Pigmentiphaga aceris: one gene and its partner. The protein of the gene in region 2 interacts with the protein of the main gene of each other region in a pairwise test. Links are inferred from orthologs where the notes say so. Each region holds a gene or a part of one and is shown on either strand. Other genes may lie near its edges.

Region 1 (8,028 bases), 2.5 Mb from region 2 along the record:
GCGTTGCGCGCGGCCGGTGTGACCTGAGGGAGTGCTGAATGCCTGAAGTACGTGTGCCTGAAGTACGTTTGCAGATTCAAGACAACATTGCACGCATCACCTTGTCCAATCCCACGCGCCTGAACGCGATGACGATGGCGATGTGGACGCAACTGGCCAATGCCTTCGACACCATCGCAGAAGACGCCAGCGTGCGTGTGGTGGTGCTGGCAGGCGATGGAGACAATGCCTTTGTGTCGGGTGCCGATATTTCGGAGTTCGAGACGCAGCGCAACTCCGAGGCGCAGGTCTTGGCCTACGAAGCGGAGGGTGATCGCGCACGTGACGCCATGCTTGCCTGCTCACGCCCCGTGATCGCTGCGATTCGAGGTGTCTGCGTAGGCGGCGGCCTGGGTTTGGCGGGTGGCTGCGACCTGCGTTATGCCACGCGTTCCTCACGTTTCCGCATGCCTGCGGCCCGCCTGGGCGTGGGTTATGGGCTGGAAGGCACCAAGCGTTTTGTGGATGTGCTGGGGGCCGCGCGCACCGCAGAGCTGTTCTACACCGCACGCATGTTCGATGGCGACGAAGCCGAGCGCATCGGCTTTGCGCACAAGGTGTTTGCTGACGATGAATTCGATACCGCCATCGAGGGCATCATCGCGAACATTGCGGTCAACGCACCCTTGCCGATTCTGGCGGCCAAGCTTGCTATTCGCGAGGCGCAGAAAGACCCGGATGTGCGCGACGAACAAGTCGTGGCCGATGCGGTGAAAGCTTGCTTCGACAGCGAGGACTACAAGGAAGGCCGGCGCGCGTTCATGGAAAAGCGCACGCCGAAGTTCGAAGGTCGTTAACGGTGGGGTTTTAACGCTAGGGGCTGATAAAACGAAGGGCGTACCTCACGGCACGCCCTTTTTACATCTGCAATGCGTCTGTCGCACCCGCGACCGCTTCTCGCGGCCGCAACCGATCAGAAGGTCGGAATACCCGAACCCTTGAACTCCGTCTCGATGAATTTGCGGATTTCTTCCGACTGATACGCCTTCAACAGCTTCTTCACCCAGGGCTTGTCCTTGTCGGCTTCGCGCACCACCAGCAGGTTGGTGTGCGGGCTGTCGATACCTTCGATCACGATGGCATCGCGTGCGGGCACCAAGCCAGCCTTGATCGCAAACGAGGTGTTGATCGCGGCCATGTCCAGGTCATCCAGCGAGCGCGGCAGCTGTGCGGAGTCCAACTGGTGGAAACGCAGCTTCTTCGGATTCTCGATGATGTCGGCAGGCGTGGCAGTAGTGCCCACACCGGCCTTCAGCTTGATCAGACCGGACTTCTCCAGCAGTTGCAGTGAACGGCCCGAATTGGCCGGGTCGTTCTGAATACCCACGCGTGCGCCTTCCGGCAAGTCCTGGATGTTCTTGTACTTCTTCGAGTAGTAGCCCATCGGGAACAGCACGGTGTTGCCGACGCTGACGATCTTGTAGCCGCGCGCCTTGATCTGCGCGTCCATGAAGGGCTTGGTCTGGTAGTTGTTAGCGTCCAGGTCGCCGGCGTCGAGCGCCGCATTCGGCTGGATGTAGTCGCCGAATTCGATCACTTCGATGGTCAGGCCGTCACGGGCCGCAATGCCCTTGACCACTTCCATGATCTTGGCGTGCGGGCCACTGGTCTGGCCGACCTTGATGACGGTCTTGTCGGCTGCGTTCTGCGCAAAGACCGGTGCGTGCAGGCCAGCGGCGACGATCAGGGCGGACAGGGCTTTCAGGGCAAATCGGCGATTCATGGGGCGTGTAAAACCGGTACTGATAGGGGGCCGATATGATGGGCCGCCATGCCTTCATTCCGAAAGACTGTTTTCGGATATGTATATGTTCGGTACCAGGGGTTCCGATGGCAATGCACCCGGCGTGATGTCGGATTCGGTCACGATGCGCCGGTTCAGATGGGGCGCGAACATCTCGATGAACGCGACGGTGAAGTCGCGCAGATAGGCCCCGCGCCGCACGGCCACGCGCGTCATGTTGGCTTTGAAAAGATGGGTGGACGAAATCGACTGCAACTGGCGGTCTTCCTCGGTCTTGTAGGCCACCGAGGCAATGATGCCCACGCCCAGGCCGGCTGCGACATAGGTCTTGATGACGTCGGCATCCATCGCCGTCAGCACGATGTCGGGTGCAAGACCTGCCCGTGCAAAGGCCTCGTCGATGCTTGATCGCCCGGTCAACCCAAGGTCATAGGTGATCAGCGGATAACGCCCGAGTTCATGCAGGGTAGGGTGATCCACGCCAAGCAAGGGGTGTCCGTGGGGCACCACGATCACGTGGTTCCATCGATAGCCCGGGAAGGTACACAGGCGCTCGTCGTGCGACAGCCCTTCGCTGGCAATGCCCACATCGGCCTGACCGGTGGCTACGCGCGAGGCAATGTATTCGGGCGCGCCTTGTTGCAGGCTTAAATGCACACCGGGAAAGCGTTGGCGAAACGCCTGGATCACGGGCAGCAGTGCATAACGCGCCTGGCTGTGGGTGGTGGCCACCGTCAGGCGGCCGACATCGTGCGAGGTGAATTCCAGCGCGGCGCGCTTGAGATTTTCCTGCTCGATCAACAGGCGTTCGACCACCTTGACGATTTCCCGACCGGGTTCGGTCAACCCGGTCAGCCGCTTGCCGGCGCGTTCGAAAATCGCCACGCCCAGTTCATCTTCCAGTTCACGGATCTGACGGCTGACGCCGGGTTGAGACGCGTCGAGCGCATGGGCGACCTCGGTCAGATTGAAGTCGCGGCGCAAGGCTTCGCGTACCGAACGGAGTTGCTGGAAATTCACAGATATGTCCTGACAGAAGCAGGCCATCTTGCCGTGGCTCGCCTGTCAGTCGAAAGAACGATTCGGCATTAGCTTGGTGCGGGAAGGCATGAAGCACTTCTCGTACGGGCGCGCGCGAAAAATCGAGCAAGCTTATGTGGCAAGCGCATTAGCAACTACCGAATATGTCGTTCGCGCAGCGGCAGACGGCTGGCACCATGCTTCCCATCAATTGCCCACCACCCAGGGGAAGTTCAATGCGCACTGCCAAACGTCATTTCATCAAGCTTGGTCTGGCCACTGCACTTGCAGCCGCCGGACTGGCTGGTATCCATCTGCCCGCCGCTGCGCAGCAGAAGATCGACTTGCTGAACGTTTCCTACGATCCGACGCGTGAGCTCTATTCCCAGTACAACCCGCTGTTCGCCAAGCACTGGAAAGAAACCACCGGTGGCGACATCACCATCCGCCAATCGCATGGCGGCTCGGGCAAGCAAGCCCGCACCGTGATCGACGGCGTGGACGCCGATGTGGTGACCTTGGGTCTGGCTCCCGATGTCGAAGCCCTGGTCACCCACGGGAAGCTGATCAACGAAGGTTGGCAAAAGCGCCTGCCGCTGAATTCGGCCCCATACACCTCGACTATCGTGTTCGTGGTCAAGAAAGGCAACCCCAAGGGCGTCAAGGATTGGGACGACCTGACCAAGACGGGCGTTCAGGTCATCACGCCGAATCCCAAGACCTCGGCTGGCGCACGCTGGAACTACCTGGCCGCCTGGGAATACGGCAAGCGCAAGTTCGGGGGTGAGGCTGGTGCCAAGGACTACATCACCAAGGTATTCGCCAACGTGCCCGTGCTGGATTCCGGCGCGCGCGGATCGACCATCACCTTCTCGCAACGCGGCGTGGGCGATGTGCTGCTGGCCTGGGAAAATGAGGCGTATCTGACGCTGGCTGAATTCGGCGCTGACAAGTTCGAAATCGTCTATCCGTCGCTCAGCATCCTGACCGAGCCCACCGTGGCCGTGGTCGACAAGAACGTCGAACGCAAGGGCACCCGTGCTGCGGCCGAGGCCTATCTGAAGTTCCTGTACACCGAACAGGCACAGGAACTGATCGCCAAGAACTACTACCGCCCCACCGACGAAAAGGTGAAGGCCAAGTACGCCAGCCAGTTCCCGAAGATCGAACTGTTCACGCTCGACGCAGCATTCGGCAACTGGCCCAATGCCGACAAGGTGCACTTCGCTGACGGCGGTTCCTTCGACCAGATCTACGTGAAGAAATAAATGGCACACGGCAGCATCCTTCAACCGCAGGACGGCGCTGGTGACACGGCGTCGGTTGCCCCGCGCCGCAAACGCAAGCGGGTGCTGCCGGGTTTCCATCTCACGCTGGGCTACTCGCTGTTCTATCTGGGCCTGCTGGTCCTGATTCCCTTGTCGACCTTGTTCTTCAAGGCGGCAGGCATGAGCTGGGACGCCTTCGTGACGGCAGTCAGCGCGCCCCGGGTGATGGCCACGTATCGCATCACTTTCGGTGCGTCCCTGATCGCAGCCTTGATCAATCTGGTGTTCGGGCTGCTGGTGGCCTGGGTGCTGGTGCGCTACAAGTTCCCGGGCAAACGCATTGTCGACGCGCTGGTCGATCTGCCGTTCGCACTGCCCACGGCAGTCGCCGGGATTGCCTTGACGGCGCTGCTGGCTGGCAATGGCTGGGTCGGCCAGTTTCTTGAGCCGCTTGGCATCAAGCTGGCCTACGCCCCGGCTGGCATCGTGGTGGCGCTGACTTTCATCGGCCTGCCGTTCGTGGTGCGCACGGTGCAACCGGTGTTGCAAGACGTCGAAAAAGAACTGGAAGAAGCTGCGGCCAGCCTGGGGGCCAGCCGCTGGCAGACCTTCCGCCGCGTGTTGTTCCCGGCCATTGCGCCGGCATTGCTGACCGGATTCGCCATGGCATTTGCACGCGCGGTGGGCGAATACGGATCGGTGGTATTCATCGCCGGCAACATGCCGATGATCTCCGAGATCACGCCGCTGATCATTCTGATCAAGCTCGAACAATTCGACTACGCCGGTGCGTCCGCCGTGGCCGTGGTGCTGCTGGTCGTGTCCTTCCTGATGCTGCTGGCCATCAATGCCTTGCAGGCCTGGCAGCGCCGTCTGACGAGTGCGCCGACATGAAGCCTGTCCTGAAGCTCACCATGCAAATACGCATCGACCGATCCTGTACAAGGGCTGCCTCATGAGCAAACCCGGCATCGCGACAAGTTCGTCGCGCCGTATCGAGCAAAGTACCGAAGAGCCCGCCTGGGTACGCATCACGCTTATCGGCGTGGCCCTGGCCTTCCTGTTGCTGTTCCTGGTCTTACCCTTGGTGGCGGTATTTACCGAGGCCATGCGCAAGGGCTTTGGCGCGTACCTGGCTGCCCTGGTCGACCCGGATGCCTGGTCGGCAATCAAGCTCACCTTGCTGACCGCAGCCATTGCCGTGCCCCTGAACGTGGTGTTCGGCGTGGCAACGGCCTGGGCGATTGCAAAGTTCGAGTTTCGTGGCAAGTCGGTGCTCACGACCTTGATCGACCTGCCGTTCTCGGTGTCGCCCATCGTGGCGGGCTTGGCGTTCGTGCTGGTGTTTGGCGCACAGGGCTGGTTGGGGCCTTGGCTGATTGAGCACAACCTGAAGATCATTTTCGCCGTCCCCGGCATCGTATTGGCGACTGCCTTCGTTACACTTCCACTGGTCGCCCGCGAGCTGATTCCGTTGATGCAGGCGCAGGGTAGCGACGAAGAACAGGCCGCGATCGTGCTTGGCGCAAGTGGCTGGCAGACCTTCTGGCACGTGACCCTGCCGAACATCAAATGGGGCCTGCTCTACGGCATCATCCTGTGCAACGCACGCGCCATGGGTGAGTTCGGTGCAGTGTCGGTGGTGTCCGGCCATATCCGCGGCCTGACCAACACCATCCCGCTGCAAGTCGAGATCCTGTACAACGAATATCAGTTGCAAGCCGGTTTTGCGGTGGCATCGCTGCTGGCCTTGTTGGCGCTGCTGACCCTGGTGGTGAAGTCGGTGGTCGAATGGCGTCACGAGCGTGCGCTGGCCGTCGATCTGCCGCCCGAGCAACCCTTGGCACGAACCAGCAGCCCGGCGCGCGCCACGCCCGCTTCGGTTGCAAGCGCCTGAGCGCAGCCCTGGACGCATGAAGGAAAAACATGAGCATCGAAGTCAAGAACGTCCATAAGCAATTCGGCAGCTTCACGGCCCTGAACAACGTCAATCTGCACATCGAAACCGGTGAGCTGGTGGCCTTGCTCGGCCCGTCGGGCTGCGGCAAGACCACCTTGCTGCGCATCATTGCCGGTCTGGAAACGCCAGATACCGGCAGCATTCTTTTTGCGGGCGAAGACAGCACCGATGTGCATGTGCGCCAGCGCCAGGTGGGGTTTGTGTTCCAGCATTACGCACTGTTCCGCCACATGACGGTTTTCGAAAACGTGGCATTCGGCCTGCGGGTGCGCCCGCGCAAGCTGCGTCCCTCGGAAGCGCAGATTCAGGAAAAGGTGCACAGCCTGCTGAACCTGGTGCAGCTCGACTGGCTGGCTGATCGTTATCCGTCGCAGTTGTCCGGCGGCCAGCGTCAGCGTATTGCGCTGGCCCGTGCACTGGCCGTGGAGCCGCGCGTGTTGCTGCTCGACGAGCCTTTCGGTGCGCTCGATGCCAAGGTGCGCAAGGAACTGCGTCGCTGGTTGCGTCGCCTGCACGACGACCTGCATGTGGCCAGTGTGTTTGTCACGCACGACCAGGAAGAAGCGCTGGAAGTGGCCGACCGCGTGGTGTTAATGAATGCCGGCAATATCGAGCAGGTCGGTACCCCGCGCGAAGTCTGGCAGTCACCTGCCACGCCGTTCGTGTACGGCTTTTTGGGCGATGTGAACCAATTCAATGGTGTCGCCGATCGCGGTGGTCTGCGCATCGATGACTACACCTTGCCGGTGCCCGCGCACCCCGATGCCAGCAACGCCAAAGCGGTTGCCTATGTGCGCCCGCACGAACTCGATGTGGAACGTTATCGCCCTGGCGATGCGGGCATTGTGGTGAAACTGTCGCGGGTGTATCTGGCCGGCCCGAGCGCCTATCTGGAACTGGATCGCGCCGGTCACGACATTCCAATCGAAGCTGAAATTCCCGTCGCAGCCTTCCAGGCGCTGGACTTCAAGGAAGGCGAAACCCTGGTGGTCCGTCCGCGATCTGCACAGGTATTTTTGACATGAGCGAACAGGGTTTGACGACGCAGTGGTCTGCGTCCGGCAGCAAGAGTGCATCCACGAGCAGCACGGATACGGGGATCGGCGCAGCGGAAACAAGGCCGTCTGGCGATACCACCCCCTGGCAGAGCCGCTGGGAAACACTGGTGCACAGCTTGCGTGATATCGCTGCGCGCTATCCCGGGGTAGGGCTTGCCTCGTCGCTGGCCGCCGAGGACATGGTCCTGACCCATGCGATCTTTTCCGAGAACCTGGACATCGAGGTGTTCACGCTCGACACCGGTCGCCTGAACCCGGAAACCCTGGCCGTGGTCGATGCGGTGCAAGCGCGCTACCAGCGTGGCTTGACTGTCGTCTACCCCGATGCAGAAGCCGTTGCTGGATATGTGAAGGAACACGGGGCCCATGCTTTCTACGAAAGCGTGCCGCTGCGCAAAGCCTGTTGCGAGATTCGCAAGGTCATTCCCTTGCGCGGTGCCCTGGCGGGTCGCCCGGCCTGGATCACCGGGCAGCGGCGCGAACAAGCCGTCACGCGCGGCAGCCTGCCGGAACAGGAATTCGACAGCGTGTTCGGATTGGAAAAATTCAACCCGCTGGCGGCCTGGACCTTCGACGATATCTGGGCTGCCATCCGCGCCTTGAACATTCCCTACAACGCCTTGCACGATCGCGGTTATCCGTCGATTGGCTGCGAGCCCTGTACGCGTGCGATCCGGCCAGGTGAAGACCTGCGCGCCGGTCGCTGGTGGTGGGAATCGTCGGACTCGAAAGAATGCGGATTGCACGCCGGAAACCTGTCGGCCATTCCAGTGAAAGTGCTGTCCTGAAAGCGTTGTTCTGAAAACGCGGTTCCGAAAACGCATATTCAGAACGTGTTCGACCCTGATTTTCACGCTGAACCTTCAAGCCCGATTTTCACGCTCCATTGACACCCTGCATGAACGCCCCACGGATCAGCCCAGACGTACCGCCTTGCCC
Region 2 (7,942 bases):
TCGTGACCCACCCGCTGACCGGCGCGCAAGTGCCGGTGTGGGTCGGCAACTACGTGCTGATGGGTTATGGCGACGGCGCTGTCATGGGCGTCCCCGCCCACGACGAGCGCGACTTCGCCTTCGCCCGCAAATACAGCCTGGAGATCAAGCAGGTCGTGGCCGTCGAAGGCCAGCAATACAGCGACCAGGCTTGGCAAGAGTGGTACGGCGACAAGCAGCGCGGCGTCTTGGTGAACTCGGGTGAGTACACCGGCCTGGGTTATGCAGCCGCCGTCGACGCAATTGCCGCCGCCATCACGGTCAAGGAATTGGGCGAGAAAAAGACCACCTGGCGTCTGCGCGACTGGGGCGTGAGCCGCCAGCGCTACTGGGGCACGCCGATCCCGATCATCCACTGCGCCGATTGCGGCGACGTGCCGGTGCCCGAGAAAGACCTGCCGGTGATCCTGCCGGAACACCTGATCCCCGATGGCAGTGGCAACCCGCTGAACAAGGACGACGCGTTCCTGAACGTGGCGTGCCCGCACTGTGGCAAGCCGGCCAAGCGCGAAACCGACACGATGGATACCTTCGTGGACTCGGCCTGGTATTACATGCGCTATACCTGCCCGGACAGCGCCAACGCGATGGTCGATGCACGCAACGATTACTGGTCGCCGATGGACCAGTACATCGGTGGCATCGAACACGCCGTGCTTCACCTGCTGTATGCGCGCTTCTGGACCAAGGCCATGCGCGACATTGGCCTGATCAAGTACGACGAGCCGTTCACCAAGCTGTTCACGCAGGGTATGCTGCTCAATGAGTCGTATTTCCGCGAAGAGCCGAATGGCAAGAAGCGCTGGTTCTACCCCAGCGAAGTGGAAGTCACCCACGACGAGCGCGGTGCCCCGGTCAGCGCAGTTGCGCGCGCCGACGGCCAGCCGGTGCAGATGGGCGGCATCGAAAAGATGTCGAAGTCCAAGAACAACGTGGTGGAACCGGGCGACATCATCAGCCGCTTCGGTGCCGACACGGCACGCCTGTTCACCATGTTCGCAGGTCCCCCGGACCAAAGCGCGGCATGGTCCGACACCGGTGCCGAAGGCACGGCACGTTATCTGCGTCGCGTCTGGACCTTTGCCCATCGCCAAGCCGATGTCGTGCGTGAAGCGGGTGACGATTTCACCGGCATCAGCCCGGCCGGTGCACGCCTGCGCCGTGACATCCACTTGCTGCTGCGCACGGTCGGCCATGACTACGACCGCCTGCAATACAACACCGTGGTGTCTGGCACCATGAAGCTGCTGAATGCACTGGACGACGCCACGCTGACCGATTCGCCGGCCGACCGTGCTGCCCTGCGCGAAGGTACCGGCATTCTGTTGCGTGCGCTGTACCCGGGCGCACCGCACATCACCCACGCGCTGTGGCAGGAGCTTGGCTTCGGCACGCGCATCGGTGATCTGATCGATGCACCGTGGCCGCAGGTCGACGAAGCCGCGCTGGTGCAGGACGAGATCGAGCTGGTGTTGCAGGTCAACGGCAAGATGCGTGGTTCGGTCACCGTGCCCGCAGCGGCCGACAAGGACGCCATCGAAGCCGCCGCCCGCGCACACGAGGCGGTCGAGAAATTCCTCGAAGGTCGTCCGCCCAAGCGCGTTATTGTGGTGGCCGGCAAACTTGTCAACGTGGTGGGATGATGGTCAAACGGTTTGAGATGGATCCGGCACGACGCACGGTGTTGCGCACCGCGCTGGCGCTCGGCATGACCGCAGCGCTGGCCGGTTGCGGCTTCGCGCTGCGCGGCCAGGCCACCCTGCCCTACAAGACGATTTACCTGGGTTTCTCGGGTAACAACGAACTTGGCGCAAACCTGCGACGCAACATCCGCTACACCTCCAGCACCGAAGTGGTTGATCGGCCGCAGGACGCAGAAGCGCTGTTCCAGATGATGAGCGAAGAGCGTCAGAAGATCATTCTGACGCTCGACGGTCAGGGTCGGGTACGCGACTACGAGCTGATCTACCGCGTGGTCTTCCGCGTGCATGACGGCAAGGGTCGCGAATTCATGCCGCCGACCGAAATCAGTCTGCGCCGTGAAATCTCGTTCAACGACAGCGCACTGATGGCCAAGGAATCGGAAGAACGCCTGATCTACCGCGAGATGCAGGCTGACCTGGTGCAGCAGATCATGCGTCGCATGGAAGCGCAGGGCCGCTGATTCATGGGTGTGTCATTACGCGCGGAGCAATTGGCTGCCCGGCTCAAACCGGGCGAGCCTTTGTCGTCGCTCTACACCGTTACCGGCGACGAAGCCCTGCTTGTCATCGAAGCCATGGATGCGCTGCGGGCGGCTGCGCGCGCGGCCGGCCACCTTGAACGTGAGGTGGTAGTCGCCGATGCGCGTACCGACTGGACCACGGTCCTGGCCGGTACGCAGTCGATGTCGCTGTTCGGTGAACGGCGCATTCTTGAGCTGAAGCTGCCGGGTGGCAAACCCGGCAAATCAGGCGGCGATGTCATTGCGCGTCTGGCGGCCGATTGCGGCACCAAACCGCCGGGCACCGCCGACTGCATCACGCTGGTGATGCTGCCGCGCATCGACAAGACCGGTCGCGCAACACCGTGGTTCACCGCACTGGCCGCGCATGGCGTGGTGGTGGAAGTACCCACCATTGATCGCAATGCGCTGCCGGACTGGATCGGCCTTCGTCTGGCAGCCCAGCAACAACGCGCCCGTGGCCCGGTATTGCAATGGATGGCCGAACGGGTCGAGGGCAATCTGCTGGCCGCGCATCAGGAAATCCAGAAGCTGGGTTTGCTGTATCCGGAAGGCGATCTGAGCCTGGAACAGGTGCAGGATGCCGTCGCCAACGTGGCCCGCTACGACGTGTTCACCTTGCGTGACGCAATGCTTGCGGGTGATGCCACGCGCGTGGTGCGCACGCTTGACGGCTTGCGCGCTGAAGGTGAAGCACTGCCGCTGGTGCTGTGGGCAGTTGGCGAGGAAATTCGCCTGCTGGCCCGCCTGGCCGAAGCGCGTGCACAAGGCCAGAACCTGAGCGCATTGATGCGCAGCCTGCGTTTCTTCGGACCGCGTGAGCGCCTGGCCGAACAGGTGCTTGACCGGGTGGCTCCAAACGCCTGGCCTGCCGCGGTTCGACATGCCCACGAAGTCGACAAGATGATCAAGGGTTTGTCGGTGCCCGGGCGCTTGGCAGACCCGTGGCACGAAATCACCCGACTTGCCCTGCGACTGGCCGCACGCCCGTCGCGCCAGACACCACGCCGACCTCCGCGCCCTGCAGCCTGACCGGCAGTTTTCCCAAAGCGCTTACACTCGGTAAGCGCCCGGCTCGGCCGCTTGATTTGCCGGCTTACTTGCCACCTCAATTGCCGCCACCCGCCGCCCTTTCCAACAGCAGACCCAGACACGTCCGCCGACGACCATGAAATCTCTCGACATCTCCGAATACATGACGCAGCTCGGTACGCGAGCACGCGCAGCATCGCGCGCCATCGCCCGAGCTGACGACACTGCCAAGTCAGGTGCCCTGCGCGCCATCGCACGTGGCCTGCAAGCCAATCGCGATGCCTTGATTGCCGCCAATGCAATCGACCTGGCGCGAGCCCGCGACAACGGCCTGGAACCCGCGATGCTGGATCGTCTTAAGCTGGACGACAAAGCCCTGTCGCGCATGATCGAAGGCCTGACCCAGATCGCCGGCATGCCGGACCCGATCGGTGAAATCACCGAGGTCAAGATTCGCCCCAATGGCATGCGTGTCGGCCGGATGCGTGTTCCGCTGGGTGTTATCGGCATCATCTACGAATCGCGTCCCAACGTGACCATCGACGCGGCGGCGCTTTGCCTGAAGTCGGGCAACGCGACGATTCTGCGCGGTGGCTCGGAAGCCATCGAGTCGAATGTGGCGCTGGGCGCTGTGATTCGGGCGGGATTGGAAGAAGCCGGCTTGCCGAGCGACGCAATTCAAGTGATCGAAACCACCGACCGTGCGGCCGTCGGTGCCTTGGTCACCGCCACGGAATACGTGGATGTGATCGTGCCGCGCGGCGGCAAACGCTTGATTGCGCGCCTGACCGAAGAAGCACGTGTACCGCTGATCAAGCACCTGGACGGCAACTGTCATGTCTACGTGGACAGCGCCGCAGACCTGGCACAGGCCCACACGATTGCGCTGAATGCCAAGACATATCGCTTCGGCATTTGCGGCGCGATGGAAACGCTGCTGGTGCATCAGTCGGTAGTCACCGATTTCCTGCCCAAGCTGGCTGCGGAACTGCGCGCCCGCGAGGTGGAATTGCGCGGCTGTGAACGCACCCGTGCCCTGTTGCCCGATGCTGCTGTCGCCACGCAGGAAGACTGGTTTACCGAATACGCCGCGCCCGTGCTGGCGATCAAGGTGGTCGACAGCCTGGACGAGGCCATCGACCATATCGAGTATTACGGCTCGCACCACACCGATTCGATCGTTACCGACAGCGTCACGCACGCCCGTCGCTTCCAGCGCGAAGTCGATTCCGCTTCAGTGTTGGTGAATCTGCCGACCTGCTTTGCCGACGGCTTTGAATACGGCCTGGGTGCGGAAATCGGCATTTCGACCAACAAGCTGCACGCGCGTGGCCCGGTTGGCCTGGAAGGCTTGACCACCCTGAAATGGGTGCTCGACGGTGAAGGCCAGCAACGCGGCTGACCTTCAAACCGGCGCAAGGCTGCATGACAACAGACTTGCGTCAACGGCACGACACGCTTGATCCCCTGACCAGGCGTGGTTCTTTTTCTTATCTATATTTCTACAGGATGGCCGGATGCTCTGGGTAAAGGCTTTGCACATCGTTTTCGTCGCGTCGTGGTTTGCAGGACTGTTCTATTTGCCACGAATCTTCGTCAACCTCGCGCAGGACAATGACCCGGCGGTCACCACCCGATTGCTGCGCATGGCACGAAAGCTGTACCGTTTCATGAGCATTCTTGCTTTGCCTGCGCTGATTCTGGGCCTATGGCTGTTCCTGGGTTACGGCATCGGCAAAGGCCCGGGCAACGGTTGGCTGCACGCCAAGCTGGGCGTGGTCGTACTGATTATTGGCTACCACCACGCCTGTGGTGTGTTGCTGCGCAAGTTTGAAGCGGGCCGCAATGCGCGCTCGCATGTGTTTTATCGATGGTTCAACGAAGTCCCGGTCTTGTTGCTGCTTGCAGCGGTAGTCCTGGCTGTCGTCAAACCCTTCTGAACTCCAGGCAGGTTACTACTTTGTCCGACGATTCCGTCAAGAAAACCCTCACGTTGAAGCCCCAGGCCCCCGCCCAGCGCGGAGCCCGGCGCGACGACCCGCCCAGCGCACGCAGCGGTTCCCGTGCGCGCCGTGTCGCGCAATCCGACATCGAGAGCAGCAAGGCCAAAGCCAAGGCCCGAAGCGGTGGCCCGCGCCCCGCGTCTGGCGATGCGGCTGACCGTCCGCCGCGCGATGCCGGCGATCGGCCACGCGGCGACCGACCCAGCTATGGCGACAGACCGGCAGGTGCACGTCCGGCCCGACCGGCAGGTGATCGCCCCGAGCGCGGAGCCCGTCCGGAAGGCGGCTTCCGCCCGGATCGTGGCCCGCGTCCGTCGTTCACCCCGCGTGATGGACAACGCGACGAGCGCGAAGCTCGACCGGCACCGGCAGCGTCGCAATACGAAGACCCGACCGACTCGCCCTACGCGCGCCCGCGCAGCCAGCCGCCCCGTGCGGAAGGTGGCCGTGGCGACGCACCGCACCGGGATGGCCAGCGCAGTGGGGGGGCTCGTGGTGAATCGTCCCGTGGTGACTCATCTCGCGGTGATTTTTCCCGTGGTGACGCGCCTCGTGGCGAATACGCACGCGGCGATCGTCCGCGCGGCGACAGCGCACGTGGCGACGCACCGCGTACCGATCGCCCCCGCACCGACCGTCCGCGCGACATGGCACTGCGCAGCGCGGCGCGCGCCGCCGCGATTGCAGCCGCCGCCGAATCGGCAGCCAGCGGCAAGCCGCTGGCCCAGGTAACCGGAGCCGCTACGCCCGCCCCGGCAGCACGAAGCGCTGGCGCAGCCGATCACCGTCCGCCCCGTCGCCCCTACGACAAACCAGCAGGCAGCCCGACGCGCACCACTATTGACGGTCACACGTCCGGTGCCGAAATCTTCCAGGTCTTCGCCCCCTGCCCGCAAGGCCTGGACGAAGCCCTGGCCGGCGAACTGCGCGATCTGGGCTTTGCCGACGCCCGCGCTGGCCGCGCCGGTGCGCATTTCAGCACCGACTGGAACGGCGTCTTGCGCGCCAACCTGCATTCGCGCCTGGCCACGCGCATCCTGGCACAAGTCGCCCAGGAAACCGTGGCCACCGAAGAAGAGCTGTACGCCCTGGCACGCGCTACCCCCTGGGAACGCTGGTTCGGTGCCGAACAAACGCTGCGCGTCGATACCTCGGCCGTGCGCAGCCCCATGCAAAGCCTGCAGTTCTGCAACCTGCGCGCCAAGGACGGCATCTGCGATCGCCTGCGCGAACGCGAAGGCGAACGCCCCAGTATCGACACCGTGCGTCCCGACGCGCGTGTGCACGTCTTCCTGTCGGAATCGACCGCCACGCTGTATCTGGACACCTCGGGCGAATCGCTGTTCAAGCGAGGCTGGCGTCTGGACAAGGGCGAAGCACCCCTGCGTGAAAACTTGGCCGCCGGCATGTTGGCGCTGGCAGGCTGGGACGCTGCCACCCCCTTGCTCGACCCGTTCTGCGGCAGTGGCACGCTGGTGATCGAAGCGGCCCTGAAAGCCCTGCGCGTTCCGCCCGGCATTTCTCGTCCGTTTGCTTTCGAACGTCTGCGCGGTCACCAGGAACGTCGCTGGTACGACCTGAAGGAAGACGCCCGCGCCAAGATCCTGAAGGAAATCCCCGCCACCCTGGCAGGAGCCGACCTCGATCCCCGCGCCATCGACGCAGCACGCATGAACGCAGACCGCGCCGGCCTGACCGAAGAAGCCGTGTACTTCGAAGTCGCAGACGCCCGCGATACCTGCCCGCTTGACGAACGTCCCGGTGCCATCATCACCAATCCGCCTTACGGCGAACGCCTGGAACTGGCCGAGAACGCCACGCTGTGGCCGGAATGGGCCAGCACACTCAAGCGTGAGTTCAATGGCTGGAAGATGCACATGATCACCAACGACCTGGATCTGCCGAAGAAGCTTCGGCTCAATCCGTCGCGTCGTACCCCGCTGTACAACGGTGCGCTGGAGTGCCGCCTGTTCAGCTTCGACCTGGTGTCTGGAGGCTTCCGCTAAGCCAACCAGAATCCTGTTGCTGTAGTGCAATAAAACAGGTCGCTTCTTGCGGGCCATGATGAGCAAGGGTTATCCTAGGGTTATTACCTAGTCGTTAACCCGGAGTTCATCATGGCCCGTTTTCAAATGCCCGCTTCCAGCGCCAACTACCCCTTCGCCGCCGGCTATCTGCCGCAATCCTTCATTCAAGAAAGCCGTCTGACCGATGACATGGAGCGTTCGCTCGCCCATGCAGAAGTGCGCTCGCAGATCTACGCCGATGCCCTGCCCTTCCAAGGGATCGCACGTGCATTCAAGGCCTGGATCGCCCGCGGCACCGCACGCCGCACCGCCAATGCCTAAGACGTCGATGCACCACGTGGCATGTAGTTACGCCGCAACGTGGTGCACGATTTAAGCAAATAGCACCAAAATAGTTTGCAGTGCACCACGAAGATGCTTAACATTAGGGTTATCACTTAAACGTAAACCCAAGGAGCTCTTCATGAACCACTTCCTCTACTCGATGCCCACTTCGCAAGACCTGATTCGCAACTTCCCGGCCGACGGTCGCCTGACCGACGAACTGGAACGTGCTCTGGCACACGAAGAAATGCTGAACAATTCGTCCCTGGTCAACCCGCTGGCAGACCTCTTCG

The links.
Region 1: the proteins of FXN63_RS17015 (region 2) and FXN63_RS06190 interact in binary tests that used the Escherichia coli proteins (3 or more experiments, as listed by UniProt). The link is inferred for Pigmentiphaga aceris from one-to-one orthologs.

The regions. Positions count from the first base shown.
Region 1 is NZ_CP043046.1:1,466,998-1,475,025, forward strand. Bases 5,081-8,026 are described here. They hold FXN63_RS06190 (sulfate/molybdate ABC transporter ATP-binding protein), read left to right. Parts: upstream 5,081-5,997; coding sequence 5,998-7,056; downstream 7,057-8,026. Other genes in these bases: cysW (sulfate ABC transporter permease subunit CysW), read left to right, coding at 5,081-5,968; FXN63_RS06195 (phosphoadenylyl-sulfate reductase), read left to right, coding at 7,053-7,877. Outside these bases: FXN63_RS06155 (CaiB/BaiF CoA transferase family protein), read left to right, coding at 1-27; FXN63_RS06160 (enoyl-CoA hydratase), read left to right, coding at 39-836; FXN63_RS06165 (MetQ/NlpA family ABC transporter substrate-binding protein), read right to left, coding at 953-1,762; FXN63_RS06170 (CysB family HTH-type transcriptional regulator), read right to left, coding at 1,817-2,803; FXN63_RS06175 (sulfate ABC transporter substrate-binding protein), read left to right, coding at 3,040-4,071; sulfate ABC transporter permease subunit CysT, read left to right, coding at 4,072-4,965; more of cysW, read left to right, coding at 5,027-5,080. UniProt on the Escherichia coli protein: Part of the ABC transporter complex CysAWTP involved in sulfate/thiosulfate import. Responsible for energy coupling to the transport system.
Region 2 is NZ_CP043046.1:3,920,839-3,928,780, forward strand. Bases 2,705-5,564 are described here. They hold FXN63_RS17015 (glutamate-5-semialdehyde dehydrogenase), read left to right. Parts: upstream 2,705-3,431; coding sequence 3,432-4,697; downstream 4,698-5,564. Other genes in these bases: holA (DNA polymerase III subunit delta), read left to right, coding at 2,705-3,295; FXN63_RS17020 (CopD family protein), read left to right, coding at 4,813-5,235. Also shown: leuS (leucine--tRNA ligase), read left to right, coding at 1-1,682; FXN63_RS17005 (LPS-assembly lipoprotein LptE), read left to right, coding at 1,700-2,203; more of holA, read left to right, coding at 2,207-2,704; FXN63_RS27100 (THUMP domain-containing class I SAM-dependent RNA methyltransferase), read left to right, coding at 5,946-7,304; FXN63_RS17030 (hypothetical protein), read left to right, coding at 7,416-7,646; FXN63_RS17035 (hypothetical protein), read left to right, coding at 7,789-7,942. UniProt on the Escherichia coli protein: Catalyzes the NADPH-dependent reduction of L-glutamate 5-phosphate into L-glutamate 5-semialdehyde and phosphate. The product spontaneously undergoes cyclization to form 1-pyrroline-5-carboxylate.